Regions from separate parts of the Paenarthrobacter ureafaciens genome, predicted to be linked through region 3. Evidence: predicted binding sites of a transcription regulator. Region 3 holds the regulator's gene; each other region holds the start of a gene.
What was found. The regulator HrcA, encoded in region 3, represses chaperone genes, less so after heat shock. The targets are predictions, from matches to a motif close to TTNGCACTCGNNNNNNNCGAGTGCNAA.

Region 1 (5,861 bases), on a different contig from region 3:
GATGCCCTGGAATGCTTCGGTGCCACCCAGCGTACAAACGCGACCGCCCGCGCCTTAAAGGCCGCCTTTCCTCCGCGAAGTGCACAACCTCCCCTGGCCTCGGTGCCTTTCGACCCTGCGCGGCGCTGGAGCTCCGTCACGCTCGCCGGCGCCTCAGGAGTGCCCCGGACGTGGCTCCTGGGTGCCCCCGGGGTTGTTCTTGGCACGGCTGAAGAGGCGCGTGGGCGCGCTTCCGCCTTGGCCTCCTCCGGTCTCCGAACCCTGGCTCTGGTACTGGCTACAGGAAACGACGCCGGGGGTACCGGCGGGATTCCTTCTCCCGCCGGCGCTTCACCGGTGCTGCTGGTCACGTTTCGGGAATCGATACGGGAGGACGCCTCAGCCACACTGGACTACTTCCGGGAACAGGGCGTACAGATCAAGATCTTTTCCGGCGACGATCCCCGGACAGTGGGACTGCTGGCCGGGAGGTTGGGACTGGGAGGCCGCCCTGCCTGTGACGCCACAACACTCCCCGCGGATCCTGAAGCCCTGGCATCCTGCGTCCAGGACAATGCTGTGTTCGGCCGGGTAGGCCCCCACCAGAAGAAGGACCTGATCCAGGCCCTTCAACGAAAAGGCCACACTGTTGCCATGACGGGCGACGGCGTCAATGACATTCCCGCGCTTAAGGTTGCCGACCTGGGCATCGCGATGGACACGGCCGCCCCGGCAACCAAGGCCGTGGCACGGCTGGTCCTGCTCGATGGACGCTTCAGCCGCCTGCCGGGCATTGTGGCCGAAGGGCGCAGGGCTATCAACAACATGGAACGGGTATCGATGCTCTTCCTCAGCAAGACCGCCTACGCCACGGTCCTGGCCGTGGCCTGCGGATTGTTGCTGCAGCCGTATCCTTTCCTCCCCCGCCAACTGTCCGCCGTCGATGGCTTGACCATTGGATTACCGGCGTTCTTCCTGGCACTCCTGCCCAGCAGTCGTCGCTACGTCCCGGGCTTTCTGAAGCGTTCCCTGTCCTTCGCGATACCGGCAGGAGTCATCACGGCCACAGCCATTCTTGGGGTCAACACCTATGCGTCCCTCAGCGGCGATCACAGGGTCCTGACAAGCCGCTCGGCCACCACCATCACCTTGACCATCATCGGATCGTGGATCCTGGCTGTGACTGCCCGGCCCCTGAACGCAACGAAGGTACTGGTCCTGGCGGGATGCTACGTGGGGATGGCAGCGGTGATGGGCCTTGATTTCCTCCGCGGGTTCTTCCTGCTCGAATGGCCTCCGCCTGACCTGCTGCTGGTCTCGGTGCTGACGGCACTGGCGGCAAGTACCGCCGTCGAGCTGGTGGGACGGTACGTCACGCGTGGCAACCACGGTGCAGACGTGACTTTCGCCTCTGGAAGGCGGGAAGGGTCCGTGCGAGCCTCCTGATATCCGACGACGAGGAAGAGTCATGCGTGCATGGTGGGTTGATGTGCCGGGGAAGATAGCGGACAAGCCTTTGAGGATGGGCGAACGCGAGGACCCGCGGCCCGGGCCGGGCGAGGTACTCCTGCGAGTGGATGTGTGCGGTGTCTGCCGCACCGACCTCCATCTCGCCGAGGGCGACCTTCCGCCCCGCCACGCCGGGGTGATCCCCGGCCACGAGGCCGTAGGGACGGTCATGGAAAGTTTCAGCGGGGGCCGCTTCTCCCGCGGGGACAGAATCGGTGTCGCTTGGCTCGGCCAGACCTGTGGCCACTGCCCCCACTGCCGGCGCGGCCAGGAGAATCTCTGCCTGGCGCCCCGATTCACGGGGTGGGACCGTGACGGCGGCTTTGCCGACCACATGACGGTGAATGAGGACTTCGCTTATGCCTTGCCTGCGCGCTTCACCAACGAACAAGCGGCACCGCTCCTGTGCTCGGGGATCATTGGCTACAGGGCCCTGGAACGGGCTGCGCTACCGCCGGGAGGGAGGCTGGGCATCTATGGCTTCGGCGGGTCCGCCCACTTGACGGCCCAAATCGCCATCAGCCAAGGCGCGTCGGTTTACGTCATGACCCGTTCGGCACAAGCCCGGGACCTGGCCCTCAGCCTCGGAGCGGTTTATGCCGGCGACGCCTACGATGCTCCGCCGGTCCCCCTGGACTCAGCCATTCTTTTTGCTCCCGTGGGCGATCTGGTTCCGGCCGCCCTGCGGGCGTTGGATCGCGGCGGAACCCTGGCCATTGCCGGCATCCACCTCACGGACATCCCGTCCCTCAATTACGAAAATGAACTCTTCTATGAACGGCAGATCCGCAGCGTCACCGCCAATACCCGGGCCGACGGCACCGCTTTCCTGGCCCTGGCCGCGGAGATCGGCCTGGCCCCTACCGTCACCACTTACGACTTCACGGAAGCGGACCGTGCGCTGGAGGATCTGGCCAACGACCGCGTCACCGGCGCTGCGGTTCTGAAGATGCGGTGACAGACCCACCGAGGCGACGCCGTTTCCGGTCCGGCGTGTTGGGCTGGCGGCCGCCGGGTGGGGGACCCGGGGCAACGTCAGCTATGAGTCTCCGTGTCATCTCCACCCAGCCGGCGCTCCAGCTTTTCTTCCGCGGCCTCCCGGCGTTTGCCGATGCGGAGCAGCCTTTGGACCAAGGGGCTGCCTTGGAGCGGGAGACCCGTCAGCCTCTTGCGGGAACGCCCTTTTCCCTGGCCGTCGTTGGGCCGTTGGGGCTCCGACTCCGGGTTGACCCGTCCACCCATCACTGACTCCTCCCTGCACCCGGCAATTCCGCGGGCATGTCCCCATCCTGCAGCAGTCCCCGGCGCAGGGTAAGGGCCGGAAGACCCCGGCGCGGGCGGGGACTTTGGACTCTGGAAGCCGCGTTGCCAAGGCGAAAAGCTGGTACTGCCGGGAAAGGTTCCGCGGCTGATAAGAGATGGAGGCTGGCATGACCGAGCTGACGAAATGGCTTGATGCGCGTCGCTCACCGATGGAGCTTATCGAGAGATTGTTCGACGGCGACAGCAGCGCCGGGGGGATCAAAGTCGAGGAAGTGGTTGACGGGAATACGTTGGTGATCCGTGCCGAACTTCCCGGCATCGACCCGGAAAAGGACGCGGAAATCACCGTCTCCGACGGCGGCCTGACCATCCGGGCCGAACGCCAGGAAAAGAAGGAGCACAAGGAAAAGGACAGCTACCGCTCGGAGTTCCGGTATGGCTCCTTTGTCCGCCGCATACCTTTGCCGGACGGCGTGAAGGAAGGCGACGTGACCGCTTCCTACAAGGACGGCGTCCTCGAAGTACGGGCACCCATCCCGGAAAAGACAGCGGCAGTTTCGCCCTCGAAGGTTCCCATCACCAGGAGTTGAGAACGTGCTGCGGGCAGGTGCGAATGGAACGGCACCTGCCCGGCCTGTCGCCAGCCGCCGCTATCAGTACACCCACGGGGGTATACCATGGAGGGCAGCAACCCACCGATGGAGCACCCTCATGGAACTGAACCCCACCGAACTCACGCCTGTGATCAACCGCCTCAAGCGCGCACAGGGGCAGCTCGCCGCCGTCACCCGCATGTTGGAAGAAGGCCGTGACTGCAAAGACGTTGTCACCCAGCTCGCCGCAGTTTCGAAGGCGCTGGACCGGGCCGGCTTCGCCATCATCGCCACGGGCCTGGAGCAGTGCATCATCCAGGAGGACCAAACGATGGACAGGAAAGAGCTGGAGAAGCTGTTCCTCTCCCTCGCCTGACGCCCGACAGTAGGGCAGCAGGGCAGCAGGGCAGGTCACCCAAACAGCATTTCGGCCTCCAAATACCAGTCTTCCGGGACCGTGTGCAACTCACCAATCGCGGCAGCAAGGGCAACAGTGGTGATGTCCGTGCCCCGCGAGGAAACCATCACGCCCCACTCCCCCTTGGATGCTGCACGGACGGCAGCCATTCCCAACCGCGTTGCCAGGACCCTGTCGAATGCCGTGGGCGCCCCACCCCGCTGGATGTGACCCAGGACCGTGGCCCTGCATTCGATTCCCGTCAGTTCCTGGAGCTGTTCCTCCAAGAGGTATCCGATGCCGCCCAGGCGCGGACGGCCAAAGGTATCGAGTCCGCGCGGGAAGTAGGGAGCATCCTGGCCTGCTGGAACGTAGGCCTCTGCCACCACCACCAGTGGCGCCCTGCCCCGGTTCCGGGCTGACAGGACCCACGCCGCTGCCTGCTCCAGGCTCGCCCGGCGTTCCGGGATCAAGATGGCGTGCGCTCCGGCGGCCATGCCTGCATGAAGGGCAATCCAACCGGCGTTGCGCCCCATGACCTCGGCAATCATGCACCTGTGGTGGGATTCGCCGGTGGTGCGCAGCCGATCGATCGCTTCGGTGGCCGTTTGCACGGCGGTGTCGAACCCGAAGGTGTAGTCCGTTGCGCTGAGGTCGTTGTCGATGGTCTTGGGGACGCCGATGACCTTGATGCCCGATTCGCCCAGGATCCGGGCAGCAGCGAGGCTGCCTTCTCCCCCCACTGCAATCAACCCATCAACGTGGTCGCGCTCCATGGATGCGATGACTGCCGGGGCTCCGCCGGACGTGATGGGGTTGGTCCGGGAGGTTCCCAGTATTGTTCCGCCCAGGCGCGAAAGGCCCCTGACCGATTCAAGGGTCAGGGGTACGGAGTTGTTGCTGAGCACGCCGCTCCAACCGTCCAGGTAGCCCACGAAGTCATACTGCCCGGTACGGACCCCGGCCAGGACTGCTCCCCGGACGACGGCATTGACGCCCGGGCAGTCGCCGCCGCTCGTCAGGATCCCCAACCTTTTCATCGCGATCCCGCCTGCAGCCTGAAACTCCGGCTCTCCCCTGCCGGCAGCATCAGTATTTGGTCGCGGACCTGGATCCGGAGCGGAGGAGCGCTGCCGGGAGAGGACGTGACCCGGATCCGTTCCGTGGTCAGTTCGATGTCCAGCCAGTGCCCCTGGGTCTTCACCGTGAAGGAAACGGCGTTGAGCCCGTGCGGCAAATTGGGGGTGAAGGTGATTCCTGAACGGTCCATCCGCAGCCCCGCGAAACTTCTTTGGATGACGTCCACCGTGCCCGCCATCGCACCCAGGTGGATACCGGCTTTGGTCGTGCCGTGCTGGGTGTCATCCAAGTCCGCGTCGAGTGCTTCGCGGTAGCTTTCCCAGGCACGGTCAGGGTCCACGGCAGCCAGGACGGAAGCGTGCGCCACCCTGCTGAGTGTCGAGCCGTGTGCTGTCCTGGCGAGGTAGTACTCAACGGTCCGCGCCAGCTGTGCCTCGGTCATGCGGTAATCCAGTTGGTGGAGCATCGCGATGAGGCCGGAACCACCCAGCAAGTACGGCAACATGAGGACGTCCGCCTGCTTGGCGAGCTTGTATCGGTTGACGTCATCGCCTTCCGCCCCCAGGATCAGGTCCAGCCGCTCTATGTTGTCGTACTCTTGCCTGTAGCCATCCCAGTCCAGCTCCCGCAAAAGATCGTACCCTTCGAACTGGCTGATCAGGCCGTCTTTGTTGAACGGCACATACATGGCCCGGGAGAGCCTGCGCCAGTGCGCCCGCTCGCGTTTGCCGACACCCAGCCGTTCCAGCAGTTCCTCCTGTTCGTGGCCCGGGAACATTGAAGTGACGTCGGCGGCCTTGCCACAAACCCACGCCGCCATGACGTTCGTGTAAGCGTTGTCGTCCAGGCCGGGAACATCCCGCCCGGGCAACCAGGTGTGGTATTCATCCGGGCCAGCCACTCCGCGGATGTGGTACCGGCGATGACCGGGATCGTGGACGGCCAGGGAGGCAAAACAGCGTGCCACGTCTATGAGCAGCTCTGCGCCGTGTCCCAGCAACCACGGGACGTCGTTGGTGGATTCGAAGTACTGCCAGGCG
Region 2 (5,861 bases), on a different contig from region 3:
GCGTCCACATAGCTGATCTGCACAGCTCGCTGGTCCTCGTTCAGGAGCAGCGTGCGCTGTGGGCTGGCTACGCCACAACGCAGAGGCATCCCGCTGTACCGTCCGGTCTTGCGGATCTGGGCGCGCTTTACCGTGAATTGGAAGGCGAACTGCAGCGTCTGGGGGAGGCGTTGAAGTACACCTCCGATGGCGGCTCCCTGCATAAGACGCCCTATGAAGAGCTGATGGAGCGGTTGGAGCGTTTGGTGGCCGATACCGCCACCTTGGAGACGCTGCCCGAACGTACCCTCCTCATCGAACAGATGCGCGAGCACGGCCTGGGTGAGCTCCTGGCAGACCTCGCTGCGCGCGAGGTGCCCGCCGAATCCGTGGCCGCTGAGCTGGATCTGGCCTGGTGGCAGTCCGCTCTGGAAGCCATGATCAGCGGGGACGATTACCTGGCTATGTCCGACGGCGACTCCTTGCGCAAGCTGGAAGCCGAGTTCCGCCTCGCCGACCAGGCGCACATTGCCAGCGGGGCCGCCCGATTGCGGTGGCAGCTCGCGTCCAAGTGGCGCCAGGGGATCGAGGAACATCCGCGCCAAGCCGAACTTCTTCGTGCTTTGCTCAAGGACGGCAGGGTTACCCTGCCTGCCCTGAGCGCACAGGCGCCGGACCTGGTTCCGCGCTTGGTCCCGGTCTGGTCGGTCAGCCCCTACCTTCTCACCGGGGTTCTTCCGGCCGAGCAGAAGTTCGATGCCGTGGTGATCATCGACGCCGAATCGACGTCCCTCCAAGCGGTGCTCCCGGCTATTGCCCGGGCCCGTCAGGTGGTGGCTTTCGGTGACGCGAAGATCGCCAATGCGCGCACGTTCAGCGTGGCCGTGGAACCTCCGGTAGCGGGGGTAGCCAGCCACGAAGCCGTGGACAGCGCCTTCAAAGCACTGGCACGGATTCTGCCAACGTGGCAATTGAACTGGGTCTACCGTGCGGTGGACGAGGACCTGGTCCTGCAGCTGAGCAAGAACTATTACGACGGCGGACTTCGGCGGCTCCCCGACGGCAGCTCCGTAACGGGCCTGGACCGCTCCATTGTGGTGGAGTACATTCCTGACGGCACCGGCCTGCCGGGAGCCGACCATGAGGGTGTTGAATCCGTCGCAGCCGAGGTGAACCGGGTAGTTGACCTGGTCTTCGAACACGCCCGCCTGCGGCCCCGCACCTCGTTGGCTGTTGTGACGGCCAGCCTGCGCCACGCGGCCCGGATCGGTGAGGCCATCAGGTTGCAGTTGCCCAACCACCCGCTGCTGCAGACCTTCTTCGGTGCCGGTCCGGAGTCCTTCCGGGTGGTTGACCTGGAGCGGGCGCAGGGCCTTGTGCGGGATCACGTGATCTTCTCGCTCGGCTATGGCCGCACGCCGCACGGCCGTGCACTGCACTCCTTCGGTCCGTTGTCCACTGAGGGTGGGCGGAACCGCTTCGCGTTGGCCATGACCCGGGCCAGGCGCTCGATGCACGTCCTGAGCTGCTTCCGCCCGGAGGACCTGGACCTTGACCGGCTTTCGCATGGTGCGGTTGATTTCTACGAACTGCTGGACCGCGAGCTTTCGGGTAACAGCAATCTGGGTACACCCGCTTCCCGCGCGGTGGCCAGCGAACAGGCCCTGGGTGAAGATCCGCTGGTTGCCGACCTCGGTGAGAGATTGCGGGCGAGGGGAGCCCGGGTTTGGCATCTCTACGATGGCGTCCTGGATATTGCCGCAGCCGCCGATCCCGTGCACACCATCGGCAGGGAAGGCGCGGAGATTCCTACCCCCGTGGCCATCGAGTCGGATGGTACGGAACGGTACCGCCGGATGAGCGTCCGTGAGCGCAGCAGGCTCCGCCCGCAGTTGCTTGAGCGGATGGGATGGCGCTACATGTCCTTGTGGACCATCGAGGTTTTCACCGATCCCTCCTCATGTGCCGATCGGATCGGCTCCTACTTGGGGCTCGAAAACCACGTTCCGCAGCCGGCGACTGCGCCCCACCATGGTTTCCTGGACATGGATGTAGAACAATTGGACTTGCGTGACGTCCAGCCCTCCTACATTCGCTCATCACCGGCAACTCCGATGGGCGTTGCGTCAGGGGCCGCAACCGGTGACGGGAAAGAAGCGACCCTGAACCCGGCTGAACCCGGCGCTAAGAGCCAGGATGTGGCCAAAGCCAAGGGCAGCGACGAATCCGGAAGCGGCGAGTCCGGAAGCAAGGGGAGTACCGACGGGATGGCCCAGGCAACGGACGATGATGAAGGCAACGCAGACGCTGCCGGCATGACGGAAAGCACGGAAAAGGAAGAACCGGAAGTGGATAGTGAGGCACCCGAGGACGCCAAGGGAAAGCGTGCTGCGGCTAAGCCCAGTGCTGAAGGCGTCCTGCCGAATAAGGCGGCCGAAGATGATCCGCGCCGATGGGGTGACGAACCCGGCTATGACCATGACCAATGGCTGAAGGAGCAGAAGCCCCCGCACTGGGGCTGACGTTCATTCTGCAGTGTCCGGTGGGCCGGATTGGGGTCCATGCACCAACATAAAGAAAAGCTTGCCGTGCGTTGAAGCGCCGGCAAGCTTTTCTGCTTGCTGGGGGTCTGCGGCTACCACTACCAACCCGTCCGCTTCGGATGTGCCCGGCCATTGACCGGGGGCATCGCCTTGGGCTGAGGTCCACAGCACAGGAACGGCCCCTGCCAGCACGTCATGGCGTGGGGAAGATGCGGATGCCTCGCTGGCCGAGAGGATGACCGAGATGAGCTGCCCGGGCGAGAGTAAGCGAATTGATGCCGGGTCGGCCATTCGGAGCGGGACGGCGGCCGACCCCGGCGGTGCACCGGTGAGCAATCCCGGACCCAGGAAGCTGGTCTCGGTGGGGATTTGGCCTTTGGCCAGTGGTGCAGCGAGTTGGCGGCCTTGAAGACGTGCAGGGTCCTCGATGGCTCCGGGGAAGGAAGCGCTTCGGGGTATGCCGGCGGTGATGAAGTCTGCTTCAGAGACGCTGGCGCCGACCGGGAGGTCCCTGGCCGAAACCACTATGCTGACCTGTTGCTCGGGAACTGGAGTAAGTTGCTGGACGGCGATTCCGGTGGCCAGGCAGAGCAGCAGGGCCACTGTCAGGCGCCGATGCCTGGCTCCGAAGGAAGCGGCGGTGGCTGTCCAGTGCTGCCCGTGACCGCTTGGGTCTGTTGTACGGGTGGTGCCCTGATGGCGCCGGGTCCCGAAGGGCGTTTGCCTGGTGCGGAAGCGCGGTGCGGAGGGTGGCTTGAGTGGCATATGGCCACGCTAGCCAAGGGGTCCGGCCGCAGGGGAGCGGCCGGAAGCCCTATGTGGATAAAGCGATCAGCTGGCGGCGGCAGCAGGCGCAGGAGTCGCAGCGGGTGCCGGGGTCGCGGGAGCCGAAGGAGCGGCCGAAACCGTGCTTCCCTTGGAATCGCGGGAATCCGTGCGGTAGAACCCTGAGCCCTTGAAAACGACGCCGACGCTGTTGAACTTCTTGCGAAGCGCACCCTTGCACTCCGGGCACTCCGTCAGGGAATCGTCCGAAAAGGACTGCACGAGGTCAAAGGCATGGTTGCAGTCTTTGCAGGCGTATGCGTAAGTGGGCACTGAATTCCTCCTTCAGAACAAAGTTCAGGTCCGGCGGCGGCGCGGGGAGGACAACCTCCCTTAGCAGTCGCAGGGCCTGAGTGCCAATTCTATCATCCCGTGGATTCCGCCGGTCGACCGGTCGTTATCTGTGCGGGATACCACGGCATATAACTACCGGCCGAGCCGGACAATTCCCGAGGGCGTCAGAACTTCCGTAACCGGCTGGTCAAAAGCCTCGGCGGGAATAGCACCGGACGGCAACACGTCGTCGTCGTACGTCACCGCTATGGTGCGCGGCCGCTGCGCCGAATCCTTGAGGCCCTGGAGGAAGCGGTCATAGTATCCGCCGCCCTGGCCGATCCTGTTGCCATCGCCGTCAACGGCAGTCGCGGGCATGAAGATGCCTGCCGCGTCCGCTCCTGCCACCGCACTGGTAAGCCTCTCGCCCTCGGGCTCATCGATGGGGGCGTATGTGGACCTCACGAAGGTGGTTTCCGGCGTCCATTCCACCCAGCTCATCGTGCGCCCGGGCTCGCAGACGGGCAACAGGATCCTGTGCCCCTCTTGATGCAGCGCCTCAATCAATGGCAGGGTGGGCGGCTCGAAGGCCACGCCCAAGTAGACGGTAAAGGTGGCCGGGGACCCGCCTGAGACGTCCTTCGCCCAACTCACCCCGTGCCGTGCCAGCGCCTCTCCGGCCGCGGCAATTTGTTCCGGCGTGCGGTTTCGCCGCTGCAGCCGTCGGGCGCTGCGGATTTCTTCCTTGGATTCCATGTCCGTCCGTTTCGTCGAAGTGGTCCGGGGGGGGCAGCGCTGCCCTTGCCGGACGTGAACGTCAACAGATTGTGCACACCCGCACGGCGGGGGTTTACCTTTTGACGTGATCCTTCCGTTAGATTAGTCCGGTGACTCACCATAACAATGCTGTCCGTAAGGCCGTCATCCCCGCAGCGGGTCTCGGTACCAGGTTCCTTCCTGCCACGAAGGCAATGCCGAAGGAAATGCTGCCCGTAGTTGACAAGCCCGCCATCCAGTATGTGGTCGAAGAAGCAGTCAAGGTCGGCTTGCACGACGTCCTCATGATCACCGGCCGCAGCAAGCGTGCCCTGGAGGATCACTTCGACCGTGTGCCGGCGCTTGAAGCCACGCTTGCGGAGAAGGGGGACACCACCAAGCTGGAGGCGATCCAGTCCGCCACCAACCTCGGGGACATCCACTACGTCCGCCAAGGCGATCCCAACGGTTTGGGCCATGCTGTGCTCCGTGCAAAGCAGCATGTGGGGCACGAGCCCTTTGCCGTGCTCCTCGGTGACGACCTCATCGATCCCAAGGACGACCTCCTGAGCGAAATGATCGCCGTGCAGCAGAAGACCGGCGGCTCTGTAGTTGCCCTGATCGAGGTGGAGCCCTCCAAGATCAGCGCCTACGGTTGTGCCGACGTCGAGGAAAACGACGAAGACGGCTACGTACGCATCAAGCAGCTTGTTGAGAAGCCGTCCCCGGAAGAAGCACCCTCCAACCTGGCCGTCATTGGCCGGTACGTCCTGCACCCGGCAGTGTTCGATGTCCTGGAAAACACCGCTCCCGGTCGCGGCGGCGAGATCCAGTTGACCGACGCCCTTGAGGTACTGGCCCGTGGAGAAGGCGAAGGATCCGGCGTCTATGGCGTGGTCTTCCGCGGCCGCCGTTATGACACCGGGGACAAGCTGAGCTACCTCAAAGCCTGCATCGAGCTTGCTTGCGAGCGTGAAGACCTCGGTCCCGAGCTTCGCGAGTGGCTGCCGGACTTCACGGCTTCCCTGCCCAAGTAACTGCGGTGTACGGCTCTGCCATCTGGCCGGTAACGCTGGAAAGCGGAGACCTCGTACTTCGGCCAATCCGGTACCGCGACAAGCGGGAGTGGTCCGAGGTCCGCACGCGGAACAGTGAATGGCTCGCGCCGTGGGAGGCATCCAATCCGGCTCCGGGCGGACGGCTCCCAAGCTACCGCCAGATGGTGGCGTCACTTAATGACCAGGCGAGGCAGGCTACCGCACTGCCTTTCCTGATCACCGAAAGGACTCCCGGTTTCCGCGAGCCGCGCATCGTGGGACAGCTGACCGTCTCCTCGATCGTTTGGGGATCGGCGATGATGGCCACGCTGGGGTACTGGGTGGACAAGGACCGCGCCGGGCGCGGGATTGCCCCAACGGCGGTGGCTATGGCTACGGATCATTGTTTCCGCGCGCTCGGATTGCACCGGATGGAGATCAACATCCG
Region 3 (5,861 bases):
AATGCCTCCAATCCTACGCCAGCAGACCGCAGCCCGGCCCCTTTCCGTGGGGGCTTTCACAGCATCGAATCAAGGCCGTTACGAATTTGTCTCAACTCGGCATCGGGCCGATATCAATCCTGTTGCAGTTGCCCCGGTACCCCCAAAAGCCGGCAGGACGCCGTCGTACATGTGCCAAGCTGGCAAAGCAGGAAGAAACAGGAACAACACTGTACGCACTACCGGCCGCCCGGAAACGTCGGCCGCGAGGCAAGGAACCCCCATCACCAAGCCGGCAAACAACCAGCAAGGCGCACAGCGGCGGAGAAAATCCGCAGTAGCGGCGCCTGCGATGCTTGCTGTCCTATTGCTGACGGGCTGCATAGCCAACGGCGGCAACACACCGGCCACCTCGGGACCTCCCATCAGCGTCCAGGACGCTCCCGCGAGCAATGCCCCCCTTGAGACAACCCAGGCTTCGACCAAAATTCCCGTCTATTGGATCGGGCGCAGCAAGGACAACGTCTACCTGTACCGAGAGTTCAGGGACATCTCCGGCGATGAGAACCCGGTGACCACGGCGCTTCGGATCATGATGGCGCAGAAGCCCTTGGACCACGACTTCTTCACGCCATGGCAGGACCCCGGGAGCCTGGCCACTTCCATCTCCGGCAAGAACGTCATCACAGTGGACATCTCCCGGGATGCGTTCAACGCCAACCTCGACGCCGGGATGGCCCAAAGAGCCGTACAGCAGCTGGTCTACACGGCGTCGGCGGCGGCGTCCTCCTCGGGCCTGATCAACTCGGGCCAGCAAATCCAGGTAGTCATCCTGGTGGACGGGCACACGGACTTCATGGCGTTCGGGCAGGTGAAGCTGGGCCAGCCCATGGCACGTGATGCCTCACTGGTGGCGCCGCTGTGGATCATCGATCCTCAGGAAGATGCCTCGGTGCCCGCGGGTGCGGTGAAGTTCAACGGGCGCAGCACCGACAGTTCAAAGCCCGTGAACTGGCAGATCCTCCAGGACAACGGCTCCGGAACGCGGACCAGCAAGCTTACCGGCCAGGCGAAGCCAACCGGAGATCCCGGACAATACGGGGTTTTCTCCTTCGGGGCCACGCTGAAGCCCGGCAAGTATGAACTCCGGGTTGTTCAGGTGGATGAATCCGGCCGCGCAGACGAGACCACCCTGGACACCCGCCTCTTCAAGGTCGAGTGAGCCCTGGCCCGGGCGGTTGGGCCGGTCCGCCGTCTGCTAACGCCAGCGGCCCAGAATATCGCTCAACAGAACGACGGCGGCCGGTCCGGCCGTTGACGATCGCAACACGTGGTGCCCCAAAAGCGCCGTCACCGCGCCGGCATCACTGAGCCTGGTCACCTCACGGGGAGCCATCCCACCCTCTGGACCGACGATCAGGAGGACTTCCCTCGCGGCGTCCGGGCCGCTGTTCGAGAGGAACCCGGCCTCCTCAATCACCGAACGCAGGGAGTTCTTGGCGTCCTCGTGGAGGATCACCGCCAAATCCGCCGCGGCGGCCGCTTTGGCCAACGCTGTAGTGTCCACCAGGTCCCTGACTTCAGGAATCCAGGCCCGGCGTGCTTGTTTCGCTGCTGCAGTCACCACGGACTGCCACTTCGCGTGCGCTTTCGCGGCGCGATCGCCCTTCCACCGCACAATGGAGCGCTCCGCCTGCCAGGGGATCACAGCATCAATGCCGAGCTCGGTAGCCGTTTCGATGGCGAGTTCGTCGCGGTCTCCTTTGGCAAGCGCCTGCACGAGCACCAACCGGACAGCGGGACGTTCCTCAAAGGCTACTTCTTCCGCAACCACGGACAGCGAGCCTTGCCCTGCCTCGGAGACCCTACCCGTCAGCCTGGCACCTTCACCGTCGGAAATATCCACCGGTTCGCCCGCGGACAGACGCTTCACTGTCACGGCGTGCCGCGCCTCCGGGCCCTCCAGGACAAAGACGGAACCAGACACCAATCCGCCAAGGCTGCCGGCGGGGGCGAAGAATACGGGGTTGCTCACCGCTACAGGTTACCGAGCTTGTCCCGCAGCTTGGCGAACATCCCGCCGCTGGCAACGAGCTTCCCGTCCGTGAACTGTTCTCCGCGGAGTTTGGCGAGTTGACGGAGCAGGTCTTCCTGGGCGGCGTCCAGCTTGGTTGGCGTCTCCACGTGCAGGTGCACTTTGAGGTCGCCGCGGCCGTAACCGCGAAGATGCGTCACGCCGAGCCCGCGCAGGGTGATGATCTCGCCGGACTGCGTACCGGCCGTCACATCGATCTCCTGCGGACCGTCGAAGGTCTCCAGGGTCAACTCCGTGCCTAGTGCGGCTGCAGTCATGGGAACACTTAGCGTGGCGTGGAGATCGTCCCCTTCGCGGATATAGGTGGAATCGCTGTTGACGCGGATCTCCACGTACAGGTCGCCTGCCGGACCACCGGCGGGGCCTGCCTCGCCCTGGCCGGACAGCTGGATACGGGTCCCCGTGGCCACACCGGCGGGCACTTTGATGGTGAGGGACCGGCGGCTGCGGATCCTGCCCTGGCCGCTGCACTCGTTGCAGGGATCCTTGATGATGGTGCCGAATCCTTCACAGGATCCGCAGGGCGCGGTGGTCATGACCTGACCCAGAATGGAGCGCACAGCGCGCTGGACCTGGCCACTGCCGCCACAAATGTCACAGCGTTCCGGGTGGGTACCCGGACGGCAGCAGCTGCCGTCACAGGTGGGGCACACAACAGCGGTGTCCACTTCGAGCTTCTTGTTGACGCCGAACACGGCGTCCTTGAGATCAATGCGCACGCTGATGAGGGCGTCCTGGCCACGGCGCACGCGGGACGCGGGCCCTCCGTGACCCCCGCCCCCGCCAAAGAAGGTGTCGAAAATGTCCTGGAAGGCAAAGCCTTGCCCGGAATAGCCGCCGCCGAAGCCGTTGTCCGTTCCGTTTTCATTGCCCGTGGCGTCGTACACCCTGCGTTTTTGCGGGTCTGACAGGACTTCGTAAGCGTGGGTCACGGCCTTGAAGCGTTCGGCGACATCCTCCCCCGGATTTACATCCGGGTGGAGCTTGCGCGCCAACTTGCGGTACGCCTTTTTGATCTCTTCCCCGGTGGCTTCCGGCGAGACTCCCAAAACGTCATAGTGGCTGCTCAAAGTCGGTATCTCTTCCTTGTTGTACTGCGGTCTTTGGTGACGGCCGGTTTCAGCCGCCGAGAATTCGGGAAAGGTAGCGCGCTACGGCGCGGACTGCCGCCATGGTGGTGGGGTAGTCCATACGGGTGGGACCGAGGACTCCAACCTTGGCGCCGGAACCGTAACCGGTAGCCACCACGGAGGCCTCGGCCAACCCGTCGTAGGGATTTTCCCGGCCGATGCTCACTGTCACGCCGCGCGGATCATCCCCCATGTCCGACAACAACCGGAGCATGACAACTTGTTCCTCAAGGGCCTCCAGCACCGGCCCTATGCTCAGGGGGAAGTCCACGTTGGAACGGGCGAGGTTGGCCGTGCCGGCCATCAGGATCCGCTCTTCCTTACTGGTATCGCTGAGGGCCTGGAGTCCGTTGGCCAGCATCTGGGCCAGTCCCCGCAGCTCCGGCGGGCACAGCGCCACCACGGACGGCAAGACCTGCGGAAGGAGGTCCATCTGCGTGCCGGCGATGCTGCCCAGGAACCGTGAACGCAGCGCCATGAGGGCCTCGTTGGCAACGTCGGCACCGGCATCGATGACCTTCTGCCCAACGCTTCCAGTGTCGGCAATCAGCACCACGAGCACTTGCTTTGGCCCGAGGAGGACGAACTCAACATGGCGCACCACGGCGCGCTTGGAGTGCGGATACTGCACGACGGCTACCTGGTTGGTCAGCTGCGACAGGAGCCTCACGGTCCGCTCAAGGATGTCGTCCATATCATCCGGCCCCTCAAGCAGGGAGTGGATGGCACGACGCTCAGCGGCCGACAAGGGCTTTACCTGGGAGATCCGGTCGACGAACAGGCGGTAGCCCTTGTCCGTCGGAATACGGCCGGCGCTGGTGTGTGGCGCTGCGATCAGCCCCTCTTCTTCAAGCACCGCCATGTCGTTGCGGATGGTCGCACTGGATACGCCCAGGTGGTGGCGTTCTACCAGGGCCTTGGAACCAACAGGCTCCCGCGAATGTACGTAGTCCTCAACAATGGCACGCAGCACTTCGAGTTTGCGTGGCTCACTCATTCCAACACCTCCTGACAGACCATCCGGCCCATGCACTGATGCACGAGGGACCTTCAGCTGACCCTTTTGCTTAGCACTCGACATGCCCAAGTGCTAACAAGTCTAGTATGAGCCACCGCGTTGCTAGCATTGAAACCGCCCGCGCAGACATCCATGGCAGGCCTGGCGGCGACTGCGGCCCGGCAGCCGTCCAAGCCCGAAGAGGTAGGTCATTCCTTGGCTTATGACACCTGGGGTCCACAGGACCTGACCGCTCCTGCCCAACAGCGGCTCCCGGAGGTACCCGTGCAGCGCGGGATGGTGCTGGAGGATGCCCAATCCGGTTGGGTGGGTGCGGTCACCCGCGTGGAAAAGTCCGGCGGGATGCACATCGTGGCCCTCGAAGACCGGCGCGGAAAAACCAAGTCCTTCCAGCTGGGCTTCGGCTTCCTGCTGGAAGGTCAGCCCATCCGGCTCCTGCCTCCCGCGCCCAAGGCGCCCGCCACTGCAGCCTCCCCCACCCGGACAGCTTCGGGTTCCGTGCGCGTCAGTGGCCAACGGGCCCAGGTGGCCAAAGCGAGCCGCATCTGGGTGGAGGGCAAGCACGATGCGGAACTCGTGGAAAAAGTATGGGGTGACGACCTCCGCGTGGAGGGCATCGTCGTCGAGCCCCTGCACGGGGTGGATGACCTCAAAGCCGCGATAGCAGCCTTCAACCCCGGCCCGGGGCGCAAACTGGGAATCCTCGTGGACCACCTCGTAGCCGGCTCCAAGGAATCGCGGATCGCCGCCGAAGCGATGACCTTGCCGGGCGCTGCCCGTAACGTCCTGATCGTGGGACACCCCTACGTGGATGTCTGGCAGGCGATCCGGCCCAAGGTCCTTGGCATCGCCCAATGGCCCGATGTTCCCCGCGGTACGGACTGGAAGACGGGGATCCTGCGCGCTTTTGGCTGGCCGCACGAGACTGCGGAGGACATCGGAATCGGCTGGCAGCGCCTTTTGGGCGCGGTCCGCACCTACGCCGACCTTGAAGCCTCCCTCCTGGGCCGCGTCGAGGAAGTCATCGACTTCCTCACCGCGCCCTGACTCCAGCGCCCGGGCGTCCGACGGCGGCGGGCGGCGGGTTGGTCCCGGAACAGCCCCGGACCCTATATTCTGGGACAGCAACACCGCAGCATTTTTTATAGCAAAGGGAACCAACGTGTCAGAGAACGCCCCAGAAGAACCGGGCAGGGCCGCAGGTCAGCCCCAGTACCATGGCGCGCCTGCAAACGCACTCCCTCTCACAGCCAGCGAGGACCGCCAGTGGGCAACCCTGGCGCACTTCGGTGGAATCCTCGGGTGCCTGCCCTCGCTGCTGATTTACTTGATTTTCCGCGACAGGGGTCCCTTTACAGCGCAGGAATCCAAGGAAGCGCTCAACTTCACGCTGCCGCCCACCATTGCAGCGGCCGTAGCGAACATCCTCGTACTGCTACCGGTTGTAGGGAACATCTTTGCCGTCATCGCCACGGCAATCTGGGTGGCACTCACGTGCTTCTCCGTCTCCGCCGGCATCCGCGTGAACCACGGCCAGCCGCACCGCTACCGCTTCAACCTTCGCTGGATCAAGTAGCGGCGACGCCGATCTTTCCGCAGGGCCGATCTTTCCGTAAGTCAGTCCGGCAGGATGCGCCGC
Region 4 (5,861 bases), on a different contig from region 3:
GCCACGCCTTGCTGATAGGCGGTTGCAACGGCCCTGGCGCGTTCGTCCGCGGCCTCGTTGAGCTCATGGCCTGCATGGCCCTTGACCCATTCAAAGGTGTACTTGCGCCCTGCGATCGCGCGATCGATGTCCTTGAGGAGATCGACATTCAACACGGGCTTACCGTCGGCCTTGCGCCAACCCTTGCGTTTCCACCCCGGCATCCACTTGGTGATGCAGTTGATGACATATTGGCTGTCGCAGAGAATCCGCAGCTCTTCGTGCGGAATGTGGGCGGTGGAACGGAAGAGGTCCAGCACCGCCATTAGTTCGCCCATGTTGTTGGTTCCGTGGGGCCATCCACCGGCGCGCCAACAAGAGTCGTCAACATACCAGGCCCATCCGGCCGGCCCGGGATTACCGAGGGCAGAACCATCGGCGGCAGCAATAATCGTCATGCAATCAATCCTGCCAGACCTCACAGACACTGAAGCCGCGTCACTCCTCCATCGTGACCGCGGGAACCCTGCCAACTCGCCGCAATTTTCCCCACGAACCCGGCGCATTCGCGGCTTTTCGCCGATCCACGCGTCAAACGAGCCCTGGCAGGAAACGCCGACGGCGGCCCCCACCCGAAGGTGAGGACCGCCGTCGTCGTTGCTAAGCCTGATGCTGCAGGACAGGAGGCTTAGAAGCCGCCCATGCCGCCCATCTCGTCGCCGCCCGGAGCCGGAGCGTTCTTCTCCGGCTTGTCAGCAACAACAGCCTCGGTGGTCAGGAAGAGACCAGCGATGGAAGCTGCGTTCTGGAGGGCCGAACGGGTGACCTTTACGGGGTCGTTGACGCCGGCAGCCAGCAGGTCTTCGTAGACGCCGGAGGCAGCGTTCAAGCCGTGGCCGGAAGGCAGGCCGCGAACCTTGTCCACCACAACGCCCGGCTCCATGCCTGCGTTGAAAGCGATCTGCTTCAGCGGTGCGTCGATGGCAACCTTGACGATGTTGGCACCCGTTGCCTCGTCACCCTGCAGCGTGAGGTTGGCGAATGCCTTGGCGCCCGCCTGGATGAGGGCAACACCACCACCGGCAACGATGCCTTCTTCAACGGCAGCCTTCGCGTTGCGGACGGCGTCCTCAATACGGTGCTTGCGTTCCTTGAGCTCAACTTCGGTAGCGGCACCGGCCTTGATGACTGCAACGCCGCCGGCCAGCTTGGCCAGGCGTTCCTGCAGCTTCTCGCGGTCGTAGTCGGAATCGGAGTTCTCGATCTCGGCGCGGATCTGGGCAACACGGCCGGCGATCTGCTCGGCGTCGCCAGCACCTTCAACGATGGTGGTCTCGTCCTTGGTGACAACAACCTTGCGGGCGGTGCCGAGGAGTTCCAGTCCAGCGTTCTCCAGCTTGAGGCCTACCTCTTCGGAGATGACCTGGCCACCGGTGAGGATGGCGATGTCGGCCAGCTGGGCCTTGCGGCGGTCACCGAAGCCCGGAGCCTTGACGGCAACGGACTTGAAGGTGCCACGGATCTTGTTGACGATCAGGGTGGCCAGGGCCTCGCCCTCGATGTCTTCGGCGATGATCAGCAGCGGCTTGTTGGACTGCATGACCTTCTCCAGAACCGTGACGAGTTCCTTCACGTTGGAGATCTTGGAGTTGACGATCAGGATGTACGGGTCTTCGAGGACCGTTTCCTGGCGCTCAGCGTCGGTGACGAAGTAAGCGGAGATGTAACCCTTGTCGAAGCGCATGCCCTCGGTGAGTTCCAGCTCCAGGCCGAAGGTGTTGGATTCCTCGACCGTGATGACGCCTTCCTTGCCCACCTTGTCCAGGGCTTCGGCGATCAGTGCACCGATTTCCTGGTCACCGGCGGAGATGGAAGCCGTAGCTGCGATCTCTTCCTTGGTTTCGATTTCCTTGGCGGAAGCAAGCAGTTCGCTGATAACAGCGTCCACTGCCTTCTCGATGCCGCGCTTCAGGGACAGCGGGTCGGCGCCGGCAGCAACGTTGCGCAGGCCTTCCTTGACCAGGGCCTGTGCGAGGACAGTAGCGGTGGTGGTACCGTCGCCAGCGACGTCATCCGTCTTCTTGGCAACTTCCTTGACCAGCTCAGCACCGATCTTCTCGTAAGGATCGTCCAGCTCGATCTCCTTGGCGATGGAAACGCCATCGTTGGTGATCGTGGGAGCGCCCCACTTCTTTTCGAGGACGACGTTGCGTCCACGCGGGCCGAGGGTAACCTTGACGGCGTCAGCGAGGGTGTTCAGGCCCCGCTCGAGGCCGCGGCGTGCCTCTTCATCAAATGCAATGATCTTGGCCATAACGGCGGTAGTCCTTTCGGGACAGTCGTTAAGAAGGTACCTGTCAGATGGGATGCCCGCGACGGACGGCCCTTCGCTCGCGGCCTCTGTATGCCCCGCGCTCCGGACCTCACCCCATCAGGGTGTTTCTTGTTCCTCCTTGGCAGCGGCGGTAATCCCTGCTCCGCGGACGGGGCCGAAATTAGCAGTCGATGCTTAGGAGTGCTAAATCAATAATTAGCACTCGACCGTGGAGAGTGCAAGCAGGAAGGCCTCGCTGCTACCCACAGCGAGGCCCATTCAGCCGAAAGCTGAGCCGCTAGGTGTAGTTCCCATGGAGGTTGTGAACAGCGTGGCGTGATGTAAAAGGCGAAAGCCTCCGGTATCGATTTGGGTTACCACACTCATCTCGACGCCAGGAGGCTCTCGTTGTCCTACGTTACCCATGCCAACGCCGATCTGACACCTAAGGCCAGGGCGAAGCTGGCCCGTTTGGTCGTTGAGGAGGGCTGGACGTTGCGCCGGGCCGCGGAACGTTTTCAATGCTCACCAGCGACGGCCAAGAAGTGGGTGGACCGCTACAGGGTCCGTGGTGAGGACGGCATGGCTGACGCGTCCTCCCGCCCGCGGCGGAGCCCGAAACGCACCCCCGTACGCACCGAACGCCGCATTGTGGGGTTGAGGTTCAATCGGCGGTGGGGACCGCACCGGATAGCGGCCCACCTGGGCTTGGCCCGCTCCACCGTCGGCAAGGTCCTGACCCGGTACCGGATGCCCCGGCTGGCCTGCCTGGATCAGGGCACCGGTCTGCCCGTTCGCACACCTGCACCGCAGCGCTACGAGCACGAGAACCCCGGAGACCTGATCCACGTGGACATCAAGAAGCTTGGGCGCATCCCCGACGGCGGCGGACACCGCGCCCTCGGACGCGCCAAGGGGCAGCGGAACCGCCGTGCCGGGACCGGTTATGCCTACCTGCATCATGCCGTCGATGACCACACCCGGCTCGCGTACTCCGAAATCCTCAACGACGAAAAGAAGGAAACGGCCGCCGCCTTCTGGCTGCGAGCCGCCGCATTCTTCGCCGCCCACGGCATCACCGTCAAAGCGGTGCTCACGGACAACGGGTCCTGCTACCGCTCCCGGACCTTCGCAGCAGCCCTGAGACCGCACCTCAAACACCGGCGCACCCGCCCCTACCGACCCCAAACCAACGGCAAGGTGGAACGCTTCAACCGCACCCTCGCCACCGAATGGGCCTACGCCCGGCCCTACACCTCAGAAACCGAGCGCGCCGCCACCTACCCGGCATGGCTCCACCATTACAATCATCACCGAACCCATACCGGCATCGGAGGCAAAACCCCCATCAGCCGCGTTCACAACCTCAGTGGGAATTACAGCTAGGCTACACGCACGCTTTCAGCCTGCGGCCCCTTGAGGCCTTCGCCGAGTTCGAACTCCACGCGTTGCCCCTCTTCCAAGGCGCGGTAACCGTCCATCTGGATCGCCGACCAATGGACAAAAACGTCGTCGCCGGAATCATCCACAGTGATGAAGCCGTACCCTTTTTCGGCGTTGAACCACTTGACGGTCCCCAAAGCCATAATGCCCACACTTTCACAGAAGCTGTTGCCGGCAGCCGGGATCTCCGCGCCGGAATTCATCCACTGTAACCACTGTCACGGCCGCTTCGCTGCTCCCGGCCGGTGAGGGGCTGCTTTTGTTATTGAGGCTTAACCGAGTTCTGCCGGATGGACTCCGGATCCCTGTATTTTCGGCTGTTTACTGGTAGCCGGGTCCCACTACGACGACCAGGGGCTGCTGCACGTCCGGGGACTCCACAACGGTGGTGATGCCCAGCAGGGAAGCTACGGCATCGGCGTTCGCCTTCTGCTCCGGAGCGTTGTAGAAGACCACGGACGTCTGCTGCGGAAGTCCTCCCCAGTTTCCCACCGCGCCCAGAGCCCAGCCGTCTCCCTGAACCAACCCGGCGACGCGGCTGGCCAGCCCGGCGGTGGCAGTGCCGTTGTAAACAGCCACTGCGGTGGTCTTGTCCACAGGAGCCGGTGATGGCGTTGCAGACGGCGACTCCGAGGCAGTCGTGTCCGGAGTGGGTTCGCCCGAAGCGATAGGCGCGCTCTCCGACGTCGTGGGTGTTGCCGAAGGTGCCGCCTCGCTCTGCTGTGCGGCCGGCGTCGAGGTGCTGGAAGATGCCGAGGGCGCCACGATGCCCAGCCGCGGAAGGATCAGGAACGCCACCAGGCCAAGGACCAAGGCCACGGCGCCCACAGTGAGGACCGGCCACAGAGTAGGCCGCGGCGTTTCCGTGGCGTCCCTGTGCACACCCTGACGGGACGTGTTTTGCGGAACCCGGTCGAATTCATCCTTGGCATATTTGGTCATGGTGAAGCGTTGTCCTTGCTGGTTGCTGCTGACAGTTCAGCCGTGCGAATTATGCGTCGGACCCCAAGCGACGCGCTGTGCGCGCACGCTGGCGCGACGTACGTAGTCTACGCAGTCTCTTGACCAGCATGGGATCGTGGGCCAAGGCGTCCTCGGTATCGATCAGCGCATTCAGGATCTGGTAATAGTGCGTAGCGGAGAGATCAAACAGTTCGCGGATGGCCTGTTCCTTGGCCCCGGCGTACTTCCACCACTGCCGCTCCAGGGCCAGTATCTGCTGCTCGCGCTCACTCAACGGAGAATCTTCCCGAACACCTGCGGCCAGGTCTGCAAGGGCGAAACCGGTGCCCTGCTCCGCCATCGATTCCGGCGCGGGTTCGGCCACGGCACACTCCTCAAGACGCGGGTAAGGGGATTTCCTCCTCCCCATGTTACGGGCGAATAACACCACTGTCATTCGGAAGTGCCGCGCGTCACGGGAGACAATTGCCGGGTGACTGGTGAGGAAGCGCTCTTTGACTTGGAACCTGCAAGCCCCTCGGGTCAGGGCTTTGATGAACTGTTGGACACGCCGCTGGAGGACTTGATGGCGCCGGACTGGGCGCAGGCCCTGAGCCCGGTTGAGCCGCAGCTTCGCGCGGCACTGGGCTTCGTCGCTGCGCAGGCCGGGCTGGGAGCGCAGGTTCTTCCCGCCGCCGGCAATGTGCTGAGGGCTTTTCGTCAGCCGCTGGCCGACGTCAAGGTCCTGATACTGGGACAGGACCCGTACCCCACGCCGGGACACGCCGTCGGGCTTTCCTTCTCCGTCTCCCGGGAGACGCGGCCCATCCCCCGGAGCCTGGCCAATATCTACCGCGAACTCCACGACGACCTTGGGCTGCCGCCACGCGTCCACGGCGACCTCAGTGCCTGGGCGGGCCAGGGAGTGCTGCTGTTGAACCGCGTCCTCAGCGTGAATGCCGGGAACGCAGGCTCGCACCGCGGCAAGGGATGGGAAACCATCACGACGGCGGCCGTCAAGGCCGTGGTGAACCGCACCGACGCCGACGGGCAGCCTAAGCCGCTCGTGGCCGTTCTTTGGGGGAAGGACGCGGAGTCCGTGGGGCCACTGCTGAACGGGGCACCGTCTATTGTGTCCGCACATCCAAGTCCGTTGTCGGCGTCCCGCGGATTTTTTGGGTCC

Region 1: AUR_RS00040 (Hsp20/alpha crystallin family protein) is a predicted target of HrcA. The motif match lies at 2,834-2,860, and genes of this name have one in related genera.
Region 2: AUR_RS04250 (FmdB family zinc ribbon protein) is a predicted target of HrcA. The motif match lies at 3,681-3,707, and genes of this name have one in related genera.
Region 4: groL (chaperonin GroEL) is a predicted target of HrcA. The motif match lies at 2,510-2,536, and genes of this name have one in related genera.

Annotation. Positions count from the first base shown of each region.
Region 1 covers NZ_SBHM01000001.1:5,705-11,565, reverse strand. The annotation lists gene AUR_RS00055 (HAD-IC family P-type ATPase) at 1-1,425, shown strand, start outside; gene AUR_RS00050 (zinc-dependent alcohol dehydrogenase family protein) at 1,448-2,446, shown strand; gene AUR_RS00045 (hypothetical protein) at 2,524-2,730, opposite strand; gene AUR_RS00040 (Hsp20/alpha crystallin family protein) at 2,919-3,341, shown strand; gene AUR_RS00035 (metal-sensitive transcriptional regulator) at 3,463-3,720, shown strand; gene AUR_RS00030 (6-phosphofructokinase) at 3,756-4,781, opposite strand; gene AUR_RS00025 (HAD-IA family hydrolase) at 4,778-5,861, opposite strand, start outside.
Region 2 covers NZ_SBHM01000007.1:1,779-7,639, reverse strand. The annotation lists gene AUR_RS04260 (DUF4011 domain-containing protein) at 1-2,501, shown strand, start outside; gene AUR_RS04255 (RcpC/CpaB family pilus assembly protein) at 2,505-3,287, opposite strand; gene AUR_RS04250 (FmdB family zinc ribbon protein) at 3,354-3,620, opposite strand; gene AUR_RS04245 (5-formyltetrahydrofolate cyclo-ligase) at 3,774-4,376, opposite strand; gene galU (UTP--glucose-1-phosphate uridylyltransferase GalU) at 4,508-5,413, shown strand; gene AUR_RS04235 (GNAT family N-acetyltransferase) at 5,419-5,861, shown strand, end outside.
Region 3 covers NZ_SBHM01000006.1:110,053-115,913, forward strand. The annotation lists gene AUR_RS01600 (GerMN domain-containing protein) at 332-1,201, shown strand; gene AUR_RS01605 (16S rRNA (uracil(1498)-N(3))-methyltransferase) at 1,238-2,014, opposite strand; gene dnaJ (molecular chaperone DnaJ) at 2,017-3,144, opposite strand; gene hrcA (heat-inducible transcriptional repressor HrcA) at 3,194-4,201, opposite strand; gene AUR_RS01620 (DUF3097 domain-containing protein) at 4,418-5,269, shown strand; gene AUR_RS01625 (DUF4870 domain-containing protein) at 5,385-5,798, shown strand; gene hemW (radical SAM family heme chaperone HemW) at 5,840-5,861, opposite strand, start outside.
Region 4 covers NZ_SBHM01000007.1:2,269,034-2,274,894, reverse strand. The annotation lists gene AUR_RS14930 (ribonuclease HI family protein) at 1-437, opposite strand, end outside; gene groL (chaperonin GroEL) at 668-2,293, opposite strand; gene AUR_RS14920 (IS481 family transposase) at 2,702-3,679, shown strand; gene AUR_RS14915 (cold-shock protein) at 3,676-3,879, opposite strand; gene AUR_RS14910 (LytR C-terminal domain-containing protein) at 4,058-4,678, opposite strand; gene AUR_RS14905 (DUF3263 domain-containing protein) at 4,728-5,063, opposite strand; gene AUR_RS14900 (uracil-DNA glycosylase) at 5,172-5,861, shown strand, end outside.